Regions from separate parts of the Streptomyces sp. NPDC016459 genome, predicted to be linked through region 1. Evidence: riboswitches for the same ligand, from Rfam matches in the RefSeq annotation. Region 1 holds a riboswitch; each other region holds the start of a gene.
What was found. Region 1 has a riboswitch for cobalamin ahead of ABZ567_RS00295 (cobalamin biosynthesis protein). Riboswitches for the same ligand answer to the same signal wherever they lie in the genome.

Region 1 (4,204 bases):
CTCGTCGGCGCGTTCCTGTCCGTGGAGGTCGCCAAGACGATCTCCGGCGGGATCATCAACGAAGAGGGCATTCGCACAGAAGTGATCTTCGCGGCGCTCGTGGGCGCCATCCTGTGGAACCTGCTGACCTGGCTCCTCGGCCTGCCGTCCAGCTCCTCCCACGCGCTCTTCGGCGGCCTCATCGGCGCCGCGGTCATGTCGGCGGGCTGGTCCGCGGTCAACGGTCCGACCATCGTCACCAAGGTCCTGATCCCGGCCATCGCCGCGCCGCTCGTCGCCGGTCTCGCCGCGATGCTGGCCACCCGGCTGACGTACAAGATCGGTGCCAAGACCGACGAGAAGCACACCGCCAAGGGCTACCGGGTCGGCCAGATCGCCTCCGCGGGTCTCGTCTCCCTCGCCCACGGCACCAACGACGCCCAGAAGACGATGGGCATCATCACCCTGGCCCTGGTCACCCAGGGCGTCGTCGCCCCCGGCTCCAACCCGCCCCTCTGGGTCATCGTCTCCGCCGGCGTCGCGATCGCCCTTGGCACCTACCTCGGCGGCTGGCGCATCATCCGCACCATGGGCAAGGGCCTCACCGACCTCCAGCCGCAGCAGGGCTTCGCCGCCCAGACCAGCGCCGCGACGGTCATCCTGGCCTCCTCGCACCTCGGCTTCTCCCTCTCCACCACCCAGTCCTGCTCGGGTGCCGTGATGGGCGCCGGTCTCGGCCGCAAGGGCGGGGTCGTCCGCTGGTCGACCGCGACCCGGATGTTCGTCGCCTGGGGTCTGACCCTGCCCGCCGCGGGCCTGGTCGGCGCCGGTGCCGAGTTCCTCACCAAGCAGGGACCCTGGGGCATCGCCGCCGTCGCGGTCCTGCTGGTCGGCGGATCGGCCGTCATCTGGTCGCTCTCCCGCCGCAAGCCGGTCGACCACCACAACGTCACCGCCGACGACCTCGACGCCGAGCCCGCGGGTGTGGTGACCACCGCCATGGCGGCCGTCACCCCGCCGCCGCCGGCCGGTTCCGTCGCCGCCGTCACGGACGAGGACCTCAAGACCACCATCCCCGCGCCGGCTCCCACCGACCCGGCCGCTCCCCCGGCCCCCGCCGCAACGGTCTAAGGAACGAACGACATGAAGATCGACTGGGCAGCCCTCGGCTCCGTCTTCGGAGTCAGCCTCGTGGCGACCGTCGCCCTCGTGGGCCTCTTCACCCTCGGCATCATCGGCCTCTCCAAGCAGGAGCAGGCCGCCGCGCAGGGAGGCTCCGCCGCCCTGGCCCGCACCGGCGCCTACGCGTGCTTCGCCCTGTGCCTCACGGCCGTCGCGTACGGCATCTACCTGATCGTCGTCTGACGGTCCCGCAGGACACCGGCCGGGCGGTCCGTACCTTCGGGTACGGGCCGCCCGGCCGTCGTGTCTGTGGCGCTTCGCACAGTGACGCGGTGCAGGTCAAGGTGAGTTGACGGCTGTTCTCGGGGCGTGGTGGACTGCCGAGGCCATTACGGCGGCAGCAGAGGAAGTCCGGTGCGAATCCGGCGCGGTCCCGCCACTGTGACCGGATCCAAGGGGTCCGGGAGTCAGGAACTCTCGCCGCCGGTCACGTCGATCCAGGGCGCGGACCCTGAGTGAGGACATGCGCCATGCCCGGCCGCAGAAGAACCAGCCGCCTCTCCCCGGACCGATTCGCGTACGGAGCGGCCGCCGGTCTCGCCGTCGACCTGCTCGTCGGAGACCCCCGCCGTGGACACCCCGTCGCCGCGTTCGGCCGGGCGGCCGCCGCGGTCGAACAGCGCCTCCACCACGACCACCGAGGCTGGGGCGCCCTGCACACCGCCGTCTGCGTCGGCTCCACCGCCGCCCTGGGCGCGCTCGCCGCACGGGCCGTACGCAACCGGCCGACCGCCGCCGTGGCCCTGACCGCCGCCTCCGTCTGGGCCGTCGTCGGCGGTACGACCCTGGGCCGGGAGGCCCGCGCGATCGGCGGGGCGCTCGCCGCGGGGGACCTGGAGGTGGCCCGGGAACGGCTGCCGCACCTGTGCGGACGCGACCCGCAGTCCCTCGACGGACCGGCGATGGCACGCGCGGTCGTCGAATCGGTCGCCGAGAACACCTCCGACGCCGTGGTCGGCGCCCTCTTCTGGGGCGCGGTCGCGGGCGTGCCCGGTCTGCTCGGCTTCCGGGCCGTCAACACCCTGGACGCGATGGTCGGCCACAAGTCCCCCCGCCACCGCCGCTTCGGCTGGGCCTCGGCCCGGCTCGACGACCTCGCCGGCTGGCCCGGGGCGCGGCTGACGGCCGCGCTCACCACCGTCGCCGGCGGGAACCCGCGCGGGGCCGTCCGGGCCTGGCGGGCGGACGCCCCGCAGCACCCCAGTCCCAACGCCGGGCCCGTGGAGGCGTCCTTCGCGGGCGCGCTCGGCGTACGGCTCGGGGGGACCCTCTCGTACGCCGGCCGGGTCGAACACCGGCCGGTGCTCAACGGGGAGGGGCGGCCCGTCGAGGTCGCCGACATCGACCGGGCGGTCCGGCTGTCCCGCCGGGTCACCGCACTGACCCTGGCCGCCTGCGTGGGCGGCCGGCTGATCGTGAGCGCGCTGAAGCGGAGGAACGCATGAGGGGTGGGGGGCTGCTCGTCGCCGGGACCACGTCCGACGCCGGCAAGAGCGTCGTGACGGCCGGCATCTGCCGCTGGCTGGTCCGCAAGGGCCTGAAGGTGGCGCCGTTCAAGGGACAGAACATGTCCCTCAACTCCTTCGTGACCCGTGAGGGCGCCGAGATCGGGCGGGCCCAGGCCATGCAGGCGCAGGCCGCCCGCGTCGAACCGACCGCGCTGATGAACCCGGTGCTGCTCAAGCCGGGCAGCGACCGGTCCAGCCAGGTCGTCCTGATGGGCAAGCCGGTGGGGGAACTGAGCGCGAAGGGCTATCACGGGGGACGGCAGAAGGAACTGTTCGAGCCGGTGATGGCGTGCCTGGAGGAACTCCGGGGCATGTACGACGCCGTGATCTGCGAGGGCGCGGGCAGCCCGGCCGAGATCAACCTGCGGCGCACGGACATCGTCAACATGGGCATCGCCCGGGCCGCGCGGCTGCCCGTGGTCGTGGTCGGGGACATCGACAGGGGCGGCGTCTTCGCCCAGTTCTTCGGCACGACGGCGCTGCTGAGCCCCGAGGACCAGTCGCTCGTCGCCGGGTACCTCGTGAACAAGTTCCGGGGTGACGTGACCCTGCTCGAACCGGGGCTCGACATGCTCCACGGGCTGACCGGGCGCCGGACCTTCGGCGTCCTGCCGTACGCGCACGGGCTCGGCATCGACGAGGAGGACGGCCTCCGGGTGTCGCTGCGCGGCACCGTCCGCGAGTCCGTCGTGGCGCCGCCGGTCGGCGCGGACATCCTGCGGGTCGCCGTCTGCGCCGTACCGCTGATGTCCAACTTCACGGACGTCGACGCGCTGGCGGCCGAGCCGGGCGTGGTCGTCCGGTTCGTCGACCGGCCCGAGGAACTCGTCGACGCGGACCTCGTCGTCGTGCCCGGCACGCGCGGCACGGTCAGGGCGCTGGCGTGGCTGCGGGAGCGGGGCCTTGCGGACGAGCTGGCCCGCCGCGCGGCCGCGGGGCTGCCCGTGCTCGGGATCTGTGGCGGCTTCCAGATCCTCGGCGAGCACATCGAGGACCAGGTCGAGTCGCGGGCGGGCGCCGTCGACGCGCTCGGACTGCTGCCCGTACGGGTCCGGTTCGCGCCCGGTAAGACCCTCGCCCGGCCGGTCGGCGTGGCGCTCGGGGAACGGGCCGAGGGGTACGAGATCCACCACGGGGTCGCCTCGGTGGACGGCGGGGAGCCGTTCTTCTCCGATGACACGGGACGCGCTCTCGACGGCTGCCGGGTCGGCTCCGTCTGGGGCACCCACTGGCACGGCTCCCTGGAGAGCGACGGGTTCCGGCGGGCGTTCCTGCGGGAGGTCGCGGCGGCGGCCGGGCGGCGGTTCGTGCCGGCGCCGGACACGTCGTTCGGGGCGCTGCGCGAGGAACAGCTCGACCGGCTGGGCGACCTGATCGAGGAGCACGCGGACACGGACGCGCTGCTGCGGCTGATCGAGGAGGGGGCCCCGGCGGGCCTGCCGTTCGTGCCGCCGGGGGCGCCGTGAGCGCGGGGGCAAGTCGGGCCGGAGGCCCGGCCGCGAGTAGGCGGGGGCGTGTACGGCCTCCGGGCGTGC
Region 2 (4,204 bases), on a different contig from region 1:
CAGCGGAACCGCGCCCGTGACACAGAAGCCGAGCGGGACGCGGAACGCCCGCCACAGCGCCCGGCCCGGCACACCGGCCGGCCCGAGCAGCACCCCGAGCGTGACCGCGGCCACGAGCACCGCCCCCGGCCACGGCGGCAGACAGACCGCGCACAGGGTCAGACCGAAGCCGAGCAGCGCTTTCTCGGCGGGATGACGGCGGCGCCAGCGGCTGCTGTGCGCCGCCGCGTCGATCGGCAGCATCGGCGGCTACGCGTCCCGCCCGTCGGCCGGAACTCCCGGGCCGCCCGGCTCCCGGGCTCCGGGCGCCGCGACCGCACCGTCCACGAGGCCCCCGGCAGCCCTGGACGCCCCGGCGGGCTCAGCGGCCGCAGCAGGTCCGGCGGCCTCGGATGCCCCAGCGGGCTCAGCGGCCCCAGCAGGCTCAGCGGCCTCGGCGACCCCGGAGGCCTCAGCAGCCCCGGAGACCCCGACCTCCCCGGCAGCCCCAGCAGGCCCGGCGGCCCCAGCAGGCCCAGAGACCCCAGCAGGCCCGACGACCCCCGATGCCTCAGCAGCCCCGGCGGCCCCGTCCGCCCCGGTCGCCCCGGCCCGTGCGGCGCCCTGCCTCCGCCCTCGCCGCAGACCGAAGTAGTACGCGAGGACACCGGCGCCCAGCGCCGCCTGGAGCGAGAACAGCGCGGACTCGACCTCCCCGGACGGCGGCTCGTACAGCGGCGTGAACCACGGCTCGTAGTCCGGCCGGAGCTCCGTGATCGCGGTCTCCGCCTCCGCGTCCGCCCCGGTGAACGGTTCCTCCTTGTGATCCCCGAGCCCCAGCGCCAGCGGCAGTACCGCGAGCGCCGCGACGACGAGCAGCAACAGGGCGTTGATCTTCGCGTTCCGGCTCATCGCGCGGCCGCCTCCTCGCGTTGCTCCGCCGTCCGCCCGGCGAGGACGCCGAGCCGGATCAGTTCGCCCTTGCTGGACTGCGTGAGCAGCCGCATCACGAGCACGGTCAGCAGGCCCTCGCTCACGGCCAGCGGAATCTGCGTCACGGCGAAGATCCCGCCGAACTTGGCGAGCGCCCCGGCCACACCGCTGCCCGGGTCCGGGAAGGCGAGCGCCAGCTGCACACTGGTCACGCAGTACGTCGACAGGTCGGCGACGAACGCGCCGAAGAAGACGGCGACCATCAGCGGCGTACCGGACCGGCGCAGCAGCCGGTACGTGCCGTAACCCGCCCAGGGCCCGACGATCGCCATCGAGAAGGCGTTCGCGCCGAGCGTGGTGAGCCCTCCGTGGGCGAGCAGCAGGGCCTGGAAGAGCAGGGTGATCGTCCCCAGGACCGCCATGATCGGCGGCCGGAACAGGATCGCGCCCAGACCCGTACCGGTCGGATGGGAACAACTACCGGTCACGGACGGCAGTTTGAGAGCCGAGAGGACGAAGGTGAAGGCGCCGGCGGCGCCGAGCAGAAGAGTGGACTCGGGGTTGGACCGTACCTCGCGGGTCAGCGCGCGGACCCCGTGGACGATGAACGGTGCGGACGCGACGCCCCAGGCGGCCGCGTGCACAGGGGGTAGGTACCCCTCGGCTATATGCATGGTTGGGAGACCCTCTCCAGCACCTCGTGGATGGACAACGCACCCTGGCCGGTCTCCTGGCTGACGGTCATACGCCCGGACTCCGCCTTCCCACACCACGACGGTCTCCCATCGCGGTCCAGTGGCTTCCCCGAGGGTGACATCCCGCGGGGGTGGAGCCGGACCTCCCGATCACAGTGGCGAGGGCCGCACCGGTACTGCACCGGTTTCCCGAACACCAAGGCCCTGCGACACTAGTGTGTTGACCAGGTACATCACAACACGGTCGCCACCCGGCGCGGCTTCTCGCTCACACAGCGCTGTCACTCCTTGCGGTAGGCGTACGCCTCCGACGCCGCCGCCACCACCGCGTCGAGGTCCGCTCCCGCGCTCGCCGTGACCAGCGCGGCGACCGCGCCCTCGACGAACGGCGCGTCCACCAGACGGGAGCCCTCGGGAAGCTCGTCGCCCTCGGCGAGCAACGTTTTCACGGTGAGCACCGCGCTCCCCAGGTCGACCATGATCGCCACTCCCGAGCCCCGGTCCGCGGCCTTCGCCGCCTCGCAGATCAGCCCGGAACTCGTCCCCAGACCACCGTCCGGAGTCCCGCCGGCGGGGACGATCGGCGCCAGGTCGCCGCCACCGGACAGCCCTCTGGCCAGCTCGGCCACTGCGGTCGCGACGGCGGCACTGTGCGAGACGAGCACGATGCCGACCCGCACGGAACCGTCGCGGACCGGCCCGCCCCGGCTCCCGCCGCTCATGACGCCCCCTCCGCACGCGCGGTGTCGTCCAGCGCGGTGAACAGCAGCGCGGACGAGGTCGCCCCCGGGTCCTGATGCCCCACCGACCGCTCACCCAGATAGCTGGCCCTGCCCTTGCGCGCCCGCAGCGGTACGGTCGCGAGAGCGCCCTCCTCGGCGGCGGCGCGGCTCGCCTCGAACGACTCCCGCAGGCCCTCCACGGCCGGGAGGAGCGCGTCCAGCATCGTCTTGTCGCCCGCCTGCGCGCCGCCCAGCTGCGACACGGCCGTCACGCCGGAGCCGAGCGCCTCCGCCAACCGTGCCCGGGTGACCCGCTCGTCGTCGCCGAGGGTCTTGCCGGTACGACGCAGCAGCGTGCCGTACAGCGGTCCCGACGCGCCCCCCACGGTGGAGATCAGCTGCCGTCCGGCGACGGTCAGCACCGCGCCCGGTGTCGCCGGCGACTCCTCGGCCAGGGTCTCGGTGACGGCGGTGAACCCCCGCCTCAGATTGGCCCCGTGGTCGGCGTCGCCGATGGCCGAGTCGAGCTCGGTGAGCCGGTCCGCCTCACGGTCGACGGCCTCGGCCACCGCGGTCAGCCAGCGCACCAGGAAGTCCGCGCCGAAGTCCTCCGTCATGCCGGTCCCCTCTCCCATCCCTCGTCTCACCGACCCCAGCGCAGCGCGGGCGTCTGCACGGGAGCGTCCCAGAGGCGGAGGAGTTCCTCGTCCACCTCGCACAGCGTCACCGAGCAGCCGGCCATGTCCAGCGAGGTCACGTAGTTCCCGACTAGGGTACGGACCACCGGCACGCGCCGCTCGCCCAGCACGCGCTGCACCTCGGCGTTGAAGCCGTACAGCTCCAGGAGCGGGGTCGCGCCCATGCCGTTGACCAGCGCGATCACCGGCCCGGACGGGCGGAGGTCCTCGACGACGGCGTCGACGGCGAAGTCCGCGATCTCCCGGGAGGTCATCATGGGCCGCCGCTCACGGCCCGGCTCGCCGTGGATGCCGATGCCCAACTCCAGTTCCCCGGCCGGCAGGTCGAAGGTGGGGCTTCCCTTGGCGGGGGTGGTGCACGCGCCCAGGGCCACGCCGAAAGACCGGCAGCGTGAGTTGACCAGGCGGGCGATCGCCTCCACCCGTTCGAGGGGCGCGCCCTCCTCGGCGGCAGCGCCCGCGATCTTCTCCACGAAGAGCGTGCCGCCGGTGCCACGCCGGCCCGCCGTGTACAGACTGTCCGTCACGGCGACGTCGTCGTCGACGAGGACCTTGGCGACCTGGATGCCCTCGTCCTCCGCGAGTTCCGTCGCCATCTCGAAGTTCAGCACGTCACCGGTGTAGTTCTTGACGACGAACAGCACCCCGGCGCCGCTGTCGACGGCCGCCGCGGCCCGCACCATCTGATCGGGCACCGGAGACGTGAACACCTCCCCGGGGCAGGCGGCCGCCAGCATCCCGGGCCCCACGAACCCCCCGTGCAACGGCTCGTGCCCGGACCCGCCGCCGGAGACCAGCGCGACCTTCCCCGCCACGGGCGCGTCCCGCCGCAGCACGACCCGCCGCTCGACGTCGACGGTGAGCTCGGGATGAGCGGCCGCCATCCCCCGCAGCGCGTCGGCGACCACGGTCTCGGGAACGTTGATGAGCATCCTCATGAGTACCTCCTGATGAGACGGACAGACAAGCCGCTGTGCAGGTCCTGGCAGGTCGGAGTGGCCCGGCACCCACCCAGACTCACGGGCCGACGCCCGTACGGCAAGGCAAGGCGACCGGGCATGCACATCCCCGCGCGGTGATCATGTGTCAGACACCCCCTGGTCCGCACAGGACCGCTGCGGCGCCACTCGGCACGTCGGATGCGCCGTGCGGAAAGACGCCGCTCCCCACACGGAGA
Region 3 (4,204 bases), on a different contig from region 1:
AAGACCGAACCGCTCTTCGCCGGCATCCCGTTCTTCTACTGGTACCAGATGCTCTGGGTGCTGGTCTCCACCGTGCTCACCATGGTCGCCTACAAGCTGTGGCAGATCGACCAGCGCGGCCGCAAGGGTGGTGACGCGCGATGAAGGACGGCGTGAACGGCGTCGCACTCGCCGTCTTCATCTTCTTCTTCCTGGCCGTCACGGTCATGGGCTTCCTCGCCTCGCGCTGGCGCAGGGCGGAGAACGAGAACAGCCTCGACGAATGGGGCCTGGGCGGCCGGTCGTTCGGCACCTGGGTGACCTGGTTCCTGCTCGGCGGCGACCTCTACACCGCGTACACCTTCGTCGCCGTCCCGGCGGCCATCTACGCGGCGGGCGCGGCCGGCTTCTTCGCCGTGCCGTACACGATCCTGGTCTACCCGCTGATCTTCACCTTCCTGCCGCGCCTCTGGTCGGTCTCGCACAAGCACGGCTACGTCACCACCTCGGACTTCGTACGCGGCCGCTACGGCTCCAAGGGCCTGTCCCTCGCGGTGGCGGTCACCGGCATCCTCGCCACCATGCCGTACATCGCGCTCCAGCTCGTCGGCATCCAGGCCGTCCTGGACGTGATGGGCGTCGGCGGCGGCGAGACCACCCACTGGTTCATCAAGGACCTGCCGCTGCTCATCGCCTTCGGTGTCCTCGCGGCGTACACGTACTCCTCGGGCCTGCGGGCGCCCGCGCTCATCGCCTTCGTCAAGGACACCCTGATCTACATCGTCATCGCGGTGGCGATCATCTACATCCCGATCAAGCTGGGCGGCTTCGACGAGATCTTCGCCAAGGCCGGCGAGGCCTACGCGCAGACCAACCCGGCGACGGACAAGCCGCGCGGGTCGCTCGTCCCCGGCGAGGCCGGCCAGTGGACGTACGCGACGCTCGCGCTCGGCTCGGCGCTCGCCCTGTTCATGTACCCGCACTCCATCACGGCGACGCTGTCGTCCCGGAGCCGTGAGGTCATCCGCCGCAACACCACGATCCTGCCGCTGTACTCGCTGATGCTGGGCCTGCTCGCGCTGCTCGGCTTCATGGCGATCGCCGCCGGCATCCAGGTGAAGAACGGGCAGCTCGCCATCCCGCAGCTGTTCGAGACGATGTTCCCCGACTGGTTCGCGGGCGTCGCGTTCGCCGCGATCGGCATCGGCGCGCTCGTCCCGGCCGCGATCATGTCGATCGCCGCGGCCAACCTCTTCACGAGGAACATCTACAAGGACTTCATCAAGAAGGACGCGACCCCGGCGCAGGAGACCAAGGTCTCCAAGATCGTTTCGCTCCTCGTGAAGGTCGGCGCGCTCGCCTTCGTCCTCACCATGGACAAGACGGTCGCGATCAACTTCCAGCTGCTCGGCGGCATCTGGATCCTGCAGACCTTCCCGGCCCTCGTCGGCGGCCTCTTCACCCGCTGGTTCCATCGCTGGGCGCTGCTCGCCGGCTGGGCCGTCGGCATGCTCTACGGCACGGTCGCCGCGTACGGGGTCGCCAGCCCGACCCAGAAGCACTTCGGCGGCTCCTCCGCCGAGATCCCGGGGATCGGCGAGATCGGCTACATCGGTCTCACCGCCTTCGTCCTCAACCTCCTCGTCACGGTCGTCCTCACCTTCGTCCTCAAGGCCGTCAAGGCCCCCGAGGGCATCGACGAGACCTCCCCCTCGGACTACACGGCCGACGCCGGTGACGCCGGCGTGCAGACCGACATGCCGAAGCTCGCCGCCGAGACGCGCTGACCCCACACACCGGCCCACGCACGGCCGCACGCGAAGGGCCCGGGATCTCCACCAGGAATCCCGGGCCCCTTCTCGTCCCCGGGAAGGCACACTGCCCTCATGGACTTCACCATCAGGGCGGTACGGCTGGAGGAGTACGAGGCGCTCGGAGAACTCACCGCGGGCACCTACTTGAACGACGGGCTGCTGCAGCACGGGGCGGAGGACTTCTACCTGGAGGTCCTGCGGGACACCGCCCGGCGGGCGCGCGAGAGCGAGGTGCTCGTCGCCGAGGACGCCGAGGGGACGCTCCTCGGCGGGGTGACCTTCGCCACCGGCGACACCCCCTGGGCGGACATCGCGGTCGCGGGCGAGGCCGAGTTCCGGATGCTCGCCGTCGCCCGTGAGGCCCGCGGCCGGGGCGTCGGAGAGGCCCTCGTACGGGCCTGCGTCGACCGCGCCCGGGCCCTGCCGGGGAGCGAGCGGATCGTGCTCTCCACGGACGTGCGGATGCTCTCCGCGCACCGGATCTACGAGCGCCTGGGCTTCGTCCGCACCCCCCACCGGGACTGGGAACCGACCCCCGGCCTTCTGCTGCTCACCTACGCCCTGGAGTTCTGAAGCCGGGCGGCGACACAACATGTGGGGGGTGCGATGAGTGGAGCCCCCCACATGTATGCTCGTGCTCGCTGTCGACGCAGGGGAATCCGGCGCGAATCCGGAACTGTCCCGCAACGGTGTGCTTCGTACGAATGCATCACATTCGTACGAGGTGAGTCCGAGGACCTGCCGGCAGCGCACCCGGTCCGTCCGTTCCGGGTGCCACTGACGTCCGGGCCTCGCGGAGTGGGCCGGTGGAAGCGTCGCGTCCGGCGTTACGGACGCCCGCGTGCCCGCCTTCCCCCGCCGCGGCCCCGAGCCGAGCGAGGGAGAGCCCCCACGTGACCATCGCGCCCGCCGATCCGGCGTCCGCCGAGGCTTCCGCGGTCGAGAGCGACGGCCCCGGGACCGTGCTGCTGCGGACCCTGACCGACCTCACCGCCGATCTCCCCGACACCGACCCCGGCAAGGTCGCCGCCGCCGCGCTCCGCGGCCGCAACGCCACGTCGGACGAGGCGGAGCTGCGCGAGCTGGCCACCGAGGCGGCCGCGGGCCTGATCGCGGAGGACCCGGCGTACTCCCGGCTCGCCGCCCGGCTCCTCACGGTCACCATCGCCGACGAGGCGGCCGGCCAGGGCGCCTTCTCCTTCTCCGCCTCCGTCGCCGTCGGTCACCGCGAGGGCCTGATCGCCGACCGCACCGCCGAGTTCGTCGCCCAGCACGCGGCCCGCCTGGACGCGACGATCGACCAGGCCGCCGACGACCGCTTCGGCTACTTCGGTCTGCGCACCCTCTACTCGCGCTACCTGCTGCGCCACCCGATCACCCGCCAGGTCGTCGAGACCCCGCAGCACTTCATGCTGCGCGTTGCCTGCGGCCTCGCGGAGGACGACAGCACCCGGGCCCTGGACGAGGTCACCGCGCTCTACGGCCTGATGAGCCGCCTGGACTACCTGCCGTCCTCCCCCACGCTCTTCAACTCCGGCACCCGCCACCCGCAGATGTCCTCCTGCTACCTGCTCGACTCCCCGCTGGACGAGCTGGACTCCATCTACGACCGCTACCACCAGGTGGCGCGCCTCTCGAAGCACGCGGGCGGCATCGGTCTCTCGTACTCCCGCATCCGGGCCCGCGGTTCGCTGATCCGGGGCACCAACGGGCACTCCAACGGCATCGTGCCGTTCCTGAAGACCCTCGACGCCTCCGTCGCCGCCGTGAACCAGGGCGGCCGCCGCAAGGGCGCCGCCGCCGTCTACCTGGAGACCTGGCACGCGGACATCGAGGAGTTCCTGGAGCTCCGTGACAACACGGGCGAGGACCAGCGCCGCACGCACAACCTGAACCTGGCGCACTGGATCCCGGACGAGTTCATGCGCCGCGTCAACGCCGACGCCGACTGGTCACTGTTCTCCCCCGCCGACGTGCCCGAGCTGGTCGACCTGTGGGGCGAGGAGTTCGACGCCGCCTACCGCGCGGCCGAGGCGGCGGGCCTGGCCCGCAAGACGATGCCGGCCCGCGACCTGTACGGCCGGATGATGCGGACCCTGGCCCAGACCGGCAACGGCTGGATGACCTTCAAGGACGCCTCGAACCGTACGGCCAACCAGACCGCCGAGCCCGGCCACACCGTCCACTCCTCGAACCTCTGCACGGAGATCCTGGAGGTCACCGACGACGGCGAGACGGCCGTCTGCAACCTGGGCTCGGTCAACCTCGGCGCGTTCGTGGACACCACCGCCCGGGACATCGACTGGGAGCGCCTCGACGCCACCGTCCGCACGGCCGTCACCTTCCTCGACCGCGTCGTCGACATCAACTTCTACCCGACCGAGCAGGCGGGCCGCTCCAACGCCCGCTGG
Region 4 (4,204 bases), on a different contig from region 1:
GTGCAGCAGGAAGTCGTCGAAGCCGTCGTCCTCCGGGCGCTCCTGGAGACCGAGGTCGTGGTCGAGCTTCGCGGCCTGGATCAGCGTCCAGATCTGGGCGCGGATCGCGGGCAGCTTCGCCGGGTCCATGGAGGAGATCTGCGCGTACTCGTCGAGCAGCTGCTCCAGGCGCGCGATGTCGCCGTACGAGTCGGCGCGGGCCATCGGCGGCACCAGGTGGTCGACGAGGGTCGCGTGGACGCGCCGCTTGGCCTGGGTGCCCTCGCCCGGGTCGTTGACGAGGAACGGGTAGATCAGCGGGATGTCACCGAGGGCCGCGTCGGGGCCGCAGGCGGCGGACAGGCCGGCGTTCTTGCCGGGCAGCCACTCCAGGTTGCCGTGCTTGCCCAGGTGGACCATGGCGTCGGCGCCGAAACCGCCGTCCTCGGCGCGGGCGGCGATCCAGCGGTAGGCGGCCAGGTAGTGGTGGGACGGCGGGAGGTCGGGGTCGTGGTAGATCGCGATCGGGTTCTCGCCGAAGCCGCGCGGCGGCTGGATCAGGATGAGGAGGTTCCCGCGCCGCAGGGCCGCCAGGACGATGTCGCCCTCCGGGTTGCGGGAGCGGTCGAGGAACATCTCGCCGGGCGGCGGGCCCCAGTGCTCCTCGACGTGCGTCCGCAGCTCCTCGGGGAGGGTCGCGTACCAACGCTTGTAGTCGGCGGCCGGGATGCGGACCGGGTTGCGGGCGAGCTGCTCCTCCGTCAGCCAGTCCTGGTCGTGGCCGCCGGCCTCGATCAGGGCGTAGATCAGCTCGTCGCCGTCGCCGGAGACCAGGCCGGGAAGCTCCTCGGCGGGCCCGAAGTCGTACCCCTCCGCGATCAGTCGGCGCAGGAGGGAGACGGCGGAGGCGGGGGTGTCCAGGCCGACGGCGTTGCCGATGCGGGAGTGCTTCGTCGGGTACGCGGAGAGGACGAGCGCCAGCTTCTTCTCGGCGTTCGGGATGTGCCGGAGCCGGGCGTGCCGGACGGCGATCCCGGCGACGCGGGCGGCACGTTCGGCGTCGGCCACGTACGCGGGCAGACCGTCCTCGTCGATCTCCTTGAAGGAGAACGGGACGGTGATCAGGCGGCCGTCGAACTCGGGCACGGCGACCTGGCTGGCGGCGTCCAGCGGCGAGAGGCCCTCGTCGTTCTCCTCCCACGCGGACCGCGAACCGGTCAGGCACAGCGCCTGGAGGATCGGCACGTCGAGCGCGGCGAGCGCCCCCGCGTCCCAGGCCTCCTCGTCGCCGCCGGCCTGCGCCTGCGCCGGCTTGGTGCCGCCCGCCGCGAGGACGGTCGTGACGATGGCGTCGGCGCCCCGGAGGGTGTCGAGCAGCTCCGGCTCGGGGGCGCGCAGGGAGGCGACGTACAGCGGGAGCGGCCGCGCGCCGGCGTCCTCGATCGCGTCGCACAGGGTGCCGATGAAGCCGGTGTTGCCGCTCATGTGGTGGGCGCGGTAGTAGAGCACGGCGATGGTCGGGCCGCTCTCGTTCCGCGCGGTCCGGTCGAGCGGGCCCCAGGTGGGGGCGGCGGCCGGGGCCTCGAAGCCGTGGCCGGTGAGCAGGACGGTGTCGGAGAGGAAGCGGGCCAGCTGCTCCAGGTTCCCCGGGCCGCCGTGCGCGAGGTAGGCGTGGGCCTCGGTGGCGACGCCGATGGGGACGGTGGAGGCCTCCATCAGCTGTGCGTCGGGGGCCTGTTCGCCGCTGAGGACGACCACGGGCCTTCCGGCGGCACGGACCGCGTCCAGGCCCTCCTCCCAGGAACGGAGACCGCCGAGGAGCCGGACGACGACGAGGTCGACGCCGTCCAGGAGGGCGGGCAGGTCGGAGAGGGGGAGACGGGCGGGGTTGGCGAAGCGGTACTCCACCGGGCCGCCGGCCGAGGCAGCGTTCGCCGCGCGGGCGCTGAGCAGGTCGGTGTCGGAGTGCGACAGCAGCAGAAGCATGGCGAGCGCAGGCCTTCCTCGGGGTTGTCCGCGCCCCGGGTGGTCGTATGGGTTGGGGCCTCCCCTGCTCGGGCGAAGCCGAGAGCCTGGGGAAGGGAGTTCCTGACTCACCGCCCCCGAAGTGCGTCGCTGCGCACAGCCGGACCGGCTCACAGTGGCGGGACCGCGCCGGAGTCTCACCGGGCTTCCTCCCCGGGGTCCGGGGACCCCATGCCGATCTGCATCCTAGATCGTGCCGCGGAGGGACGGGACGGGCCACCGGGTCGACCTGATCACACCGGCCGAGGGGGCGGGGCCCCGTAGGTACGCCGACCGCCGGGCCGATCCCGCCCGTGGCCGCCCGGCCTCCCGTTGGTACGCCGACCGCCGGGCCGATCCCGCCCGTGGCCGCCCGGCCTCCCGTTGGTACGCCGACCGCCGGGCCGGTCCCGCCCGTGGCCGCCCGGCCTCCCGTAGGTGCGCCGACCGCCCGGCCGGCTCGGCCCGTGGCCGCCCGGCCGCCCACCGCGCCCACGTCCGTCGCGGCGTCGGCCTGATCACACCCGGTGGCCGCCCTGTTCCCCGTAGGTATGCTCGCCGCCATGCCGCCCACCCCACCCACGACGCCCGAACCGGGCGAAGCTCGTATACGGGACCGTGGCGACGCCTGCCCGGGGGCGCTGCGCCTGCATCCCGCCGAGGACGGCCGCCTGGCCCGACTGCGGCTCCCCGCAGGCCGTCTGACGTCTCATCAGGTCGAGACGCTCGCGGCCGCGGCGGAGACCCTGGGCGACGGGCGGATCAGCATCACCTCGCGCGGCAACGCGGAGCTGCGGGGCCTCGCGGACGACTGCGGGGCGGCGCTCGCGGCGCTCCTCGCGGACGCGGGCCTGCTGCCCTCCCCCACCCACGAGCGCGTCCGCAACATCGTCGCCTCGCCCACCGCGGGACTCGACGGACTCGGCCACGCGGACGTGCAGTTGTGGGCGCGCGGACTGGACGCCGCACTGTGCGCCGAGCCCCGGGCGGCGTCCCTCTCGGGACGGTTCCTGTTCGTCCTGGACGACGGTCGCGGCGACGTGGCCCCGCTCGGCGGGGATGTGAGCTTGGTCGCAGACGAGGACGGATCCGTCCTCGTGCGACTGGGTCCGCAGGTCTTGCGGCTCGCTGCCGCCGACGCCGTCCGCTCCGCCCTCGCCGCCGCCCTCGCGTTCCTCGACGCGGCCGAAGCGGCCGGCAACGGGGCCTGGCGACCCCGCGAACTGCCCGACGCGCACGTGCCGGACTGGGCCCGCGCCCTGGCGGCCGCCGGGATCGCGGCCGAATCCGTACCCCTCCCCGTACCGCCGCTGCCCGTGTCCCGTCCGCCGGCGCCCGGGGTGCTCGGCGCCGACGCGCTGTACGTCCTCGCGCCGCTCGGCCGGCTGACCGCCGCTCAGCTACGGGCCCTGCTGCCGGCCGACGAGGTGCGGCTGACGCCCTGGCGCGGGGCGGTCGTCGTCGGCCCCACGGGCTCTGCGGAAGCCGGCCCCACCGGGGCAGCAGAAGCGGGCCCCACCGCGCCGGCGGAAGCGGCCCGCACCGGGTCGGCCGTCGACGGACCCGCCGCCCGGCTCGCCCGCCTCGCGGCGTACGGGCTGATCACCCGGTCCGACGACCCCGGCGCCGGGGTCACCGTCTGTACCGGGCGGCCCGGGTGCGCCAAGTCCCTCGCCGACGTACGGACGGACGCCCGCGCCGTGCCCGCGGGGCCGGTGCCCGTGCACTTCTCCGGGTGCGCACGCGGCTGCGGGCACCCGTACGGCGACTGGATCGAGGTCCTCGCCACCGGCGACGACACCTATCTGGTGGACGGCGTCCCCACCCCCCGCGCCTCCCTGCCCGCAGCGGTCGGAGCGGCCCGTACCCCTGTCGACCACACGCCCCCCACGTCCCACACGAGATGAGCGAGAGCGACACCATGTTCGACTACGAGAAGGACGGGGCGGAGATCTACCGCCGGTCCTTTGCCACGATCCGCGCCGAGGCGGATCTCGCGGGCCTGCCCGCCGACGTCGCCCAGGTGGCGGTCCGGATGATCCATGCCTGCGGCATGACCGACCTCGTGCGGGACATCGCCTACTCCCCCGGCGTGGTCGCGAGCGCCCGCGCCGCCCTCCGGGCCGGCGCGCCGATCCTGTGCGACGCCCAGATGGTCGCGAGCGGCGTCACCCGCAGGCGCCTGCCCGCCGACAACGAGGTGGTCTGCACGCTCTCGGAC

Region 2: linked by a shared signal. The riboswitch ahead of ABZ567_RS23265 (energy-coupling factor ABC transporter permease) and the one ahead of ABZ567_RS00295 (cobalamin biosynthesis protein) in region 1 are both predicted to bind cobalamin.
Region 3: linked by a shared signal. The riboswitch ahead of ABZ567_RS08685 (ribonucleoside-diphosphate reductase subunit alpha) and the one ahead of ABZ567_RS00295 (cobalamin biosynthesis protein) in region 1 are both predicted to bind cobalamin.
Region 4: linked by a shared signal. The riboswitch ahead of cobN (cobaltochelatase subunit CobN) and the one ahead of ABZ567_RS00295 (cobalamin biosynthesis protein) in region 1 are both predicted to bind cobalamin.

The regions. Positions count from the first base shown of each region.
Region 1 covers NZ_JBEYCR010000001.1:52,908-57,111, forward strand. Annotated here, with positions in the region: gene ABZ567_RS00285 (inorganic phosphate transporter) at 1-1,110, shown strand, start outside; gene ABZ567_RS00290 (hypothetical protein) at 1,123-1,344, shown strand; cobalamin riboswitch at 1,466-1,598, shown strand; gene ABZ567_RS00295 (cobalamin biosynthesis protein) at 1,632-2,606, shown strand; gene ABZ567_RS00300 (cobyric acid synthase) at 2,603-4,135, shown strand.
Region 2 covers NZ_JBEYCR010000010.1:81,027-85,230, forward strand. Annotated here, with positions in the region: gene cbiQ (cobalt ECF transporter T component CbiQ) at 1-243, opposite strand, end outside; partial or broken gene ABZ567_RS23260 (energy-coupling factor ABC transporter substrate-binding protein) at 589-891, opposite strand; gene ABZ567_RS23265 (energy-coupling factor ABC transporter permease) at 888-1,586, opposite strand; cobalamin riboswitch at 1,615-1,851, opposite strand; gene ABZ567_RS23270 (PTS fructose transporter subunit IIA) at 1,889-2,329, opposite strand; gene dhaL (dihydroxyacetone kinase subunit DhaL) at 2,326-2,946, opposite strand; gene dhaK (dihydroxyacetone kinase subunit DhaK) at 2,973-3,965, opposite strand.
Region 3 covers NZ_JBEYCR010000002.1:656,571-660,774, reverse strand. Annotated here, with positions in the region: gene ABZ567_RS08700 (DUF3311 domain-containing protein) at 1-144, shown strand, start outside; gene mctP (monocarboxylate uptake permease MctP) at 141-1,766, shown strand; gene ABZ567_RS08690 (GNAT family N-acetyltransferase) at 1,866-2,366, shown strand; cobalamin riboswitch at 2,415-2,554, shown strand; gene ABZ567_RS08685 (ribonucleoside-diphosphate reductase subunit alpha) at 2,687-4,204, shown strand, end outside.
Region 4 covers NZ_JBEYCR010000004.1:396,822-401,025, reverse strand. Annotated here, with positions in the region: gene cobN (cobaltochelatase subunit CobN) at 1-1,965, opposite strand, end outside; cobalamin riboswitch at 2,041-2,192, opposite strand; gene ABZ567_RS14235 (cobalamin biosynthesis protein CobG) at 2,547-3,890, shown strand; gene ABZ567_RS14230 (precorrin-8X methylmutase) at 3,887-4,204, shown strand, end outside.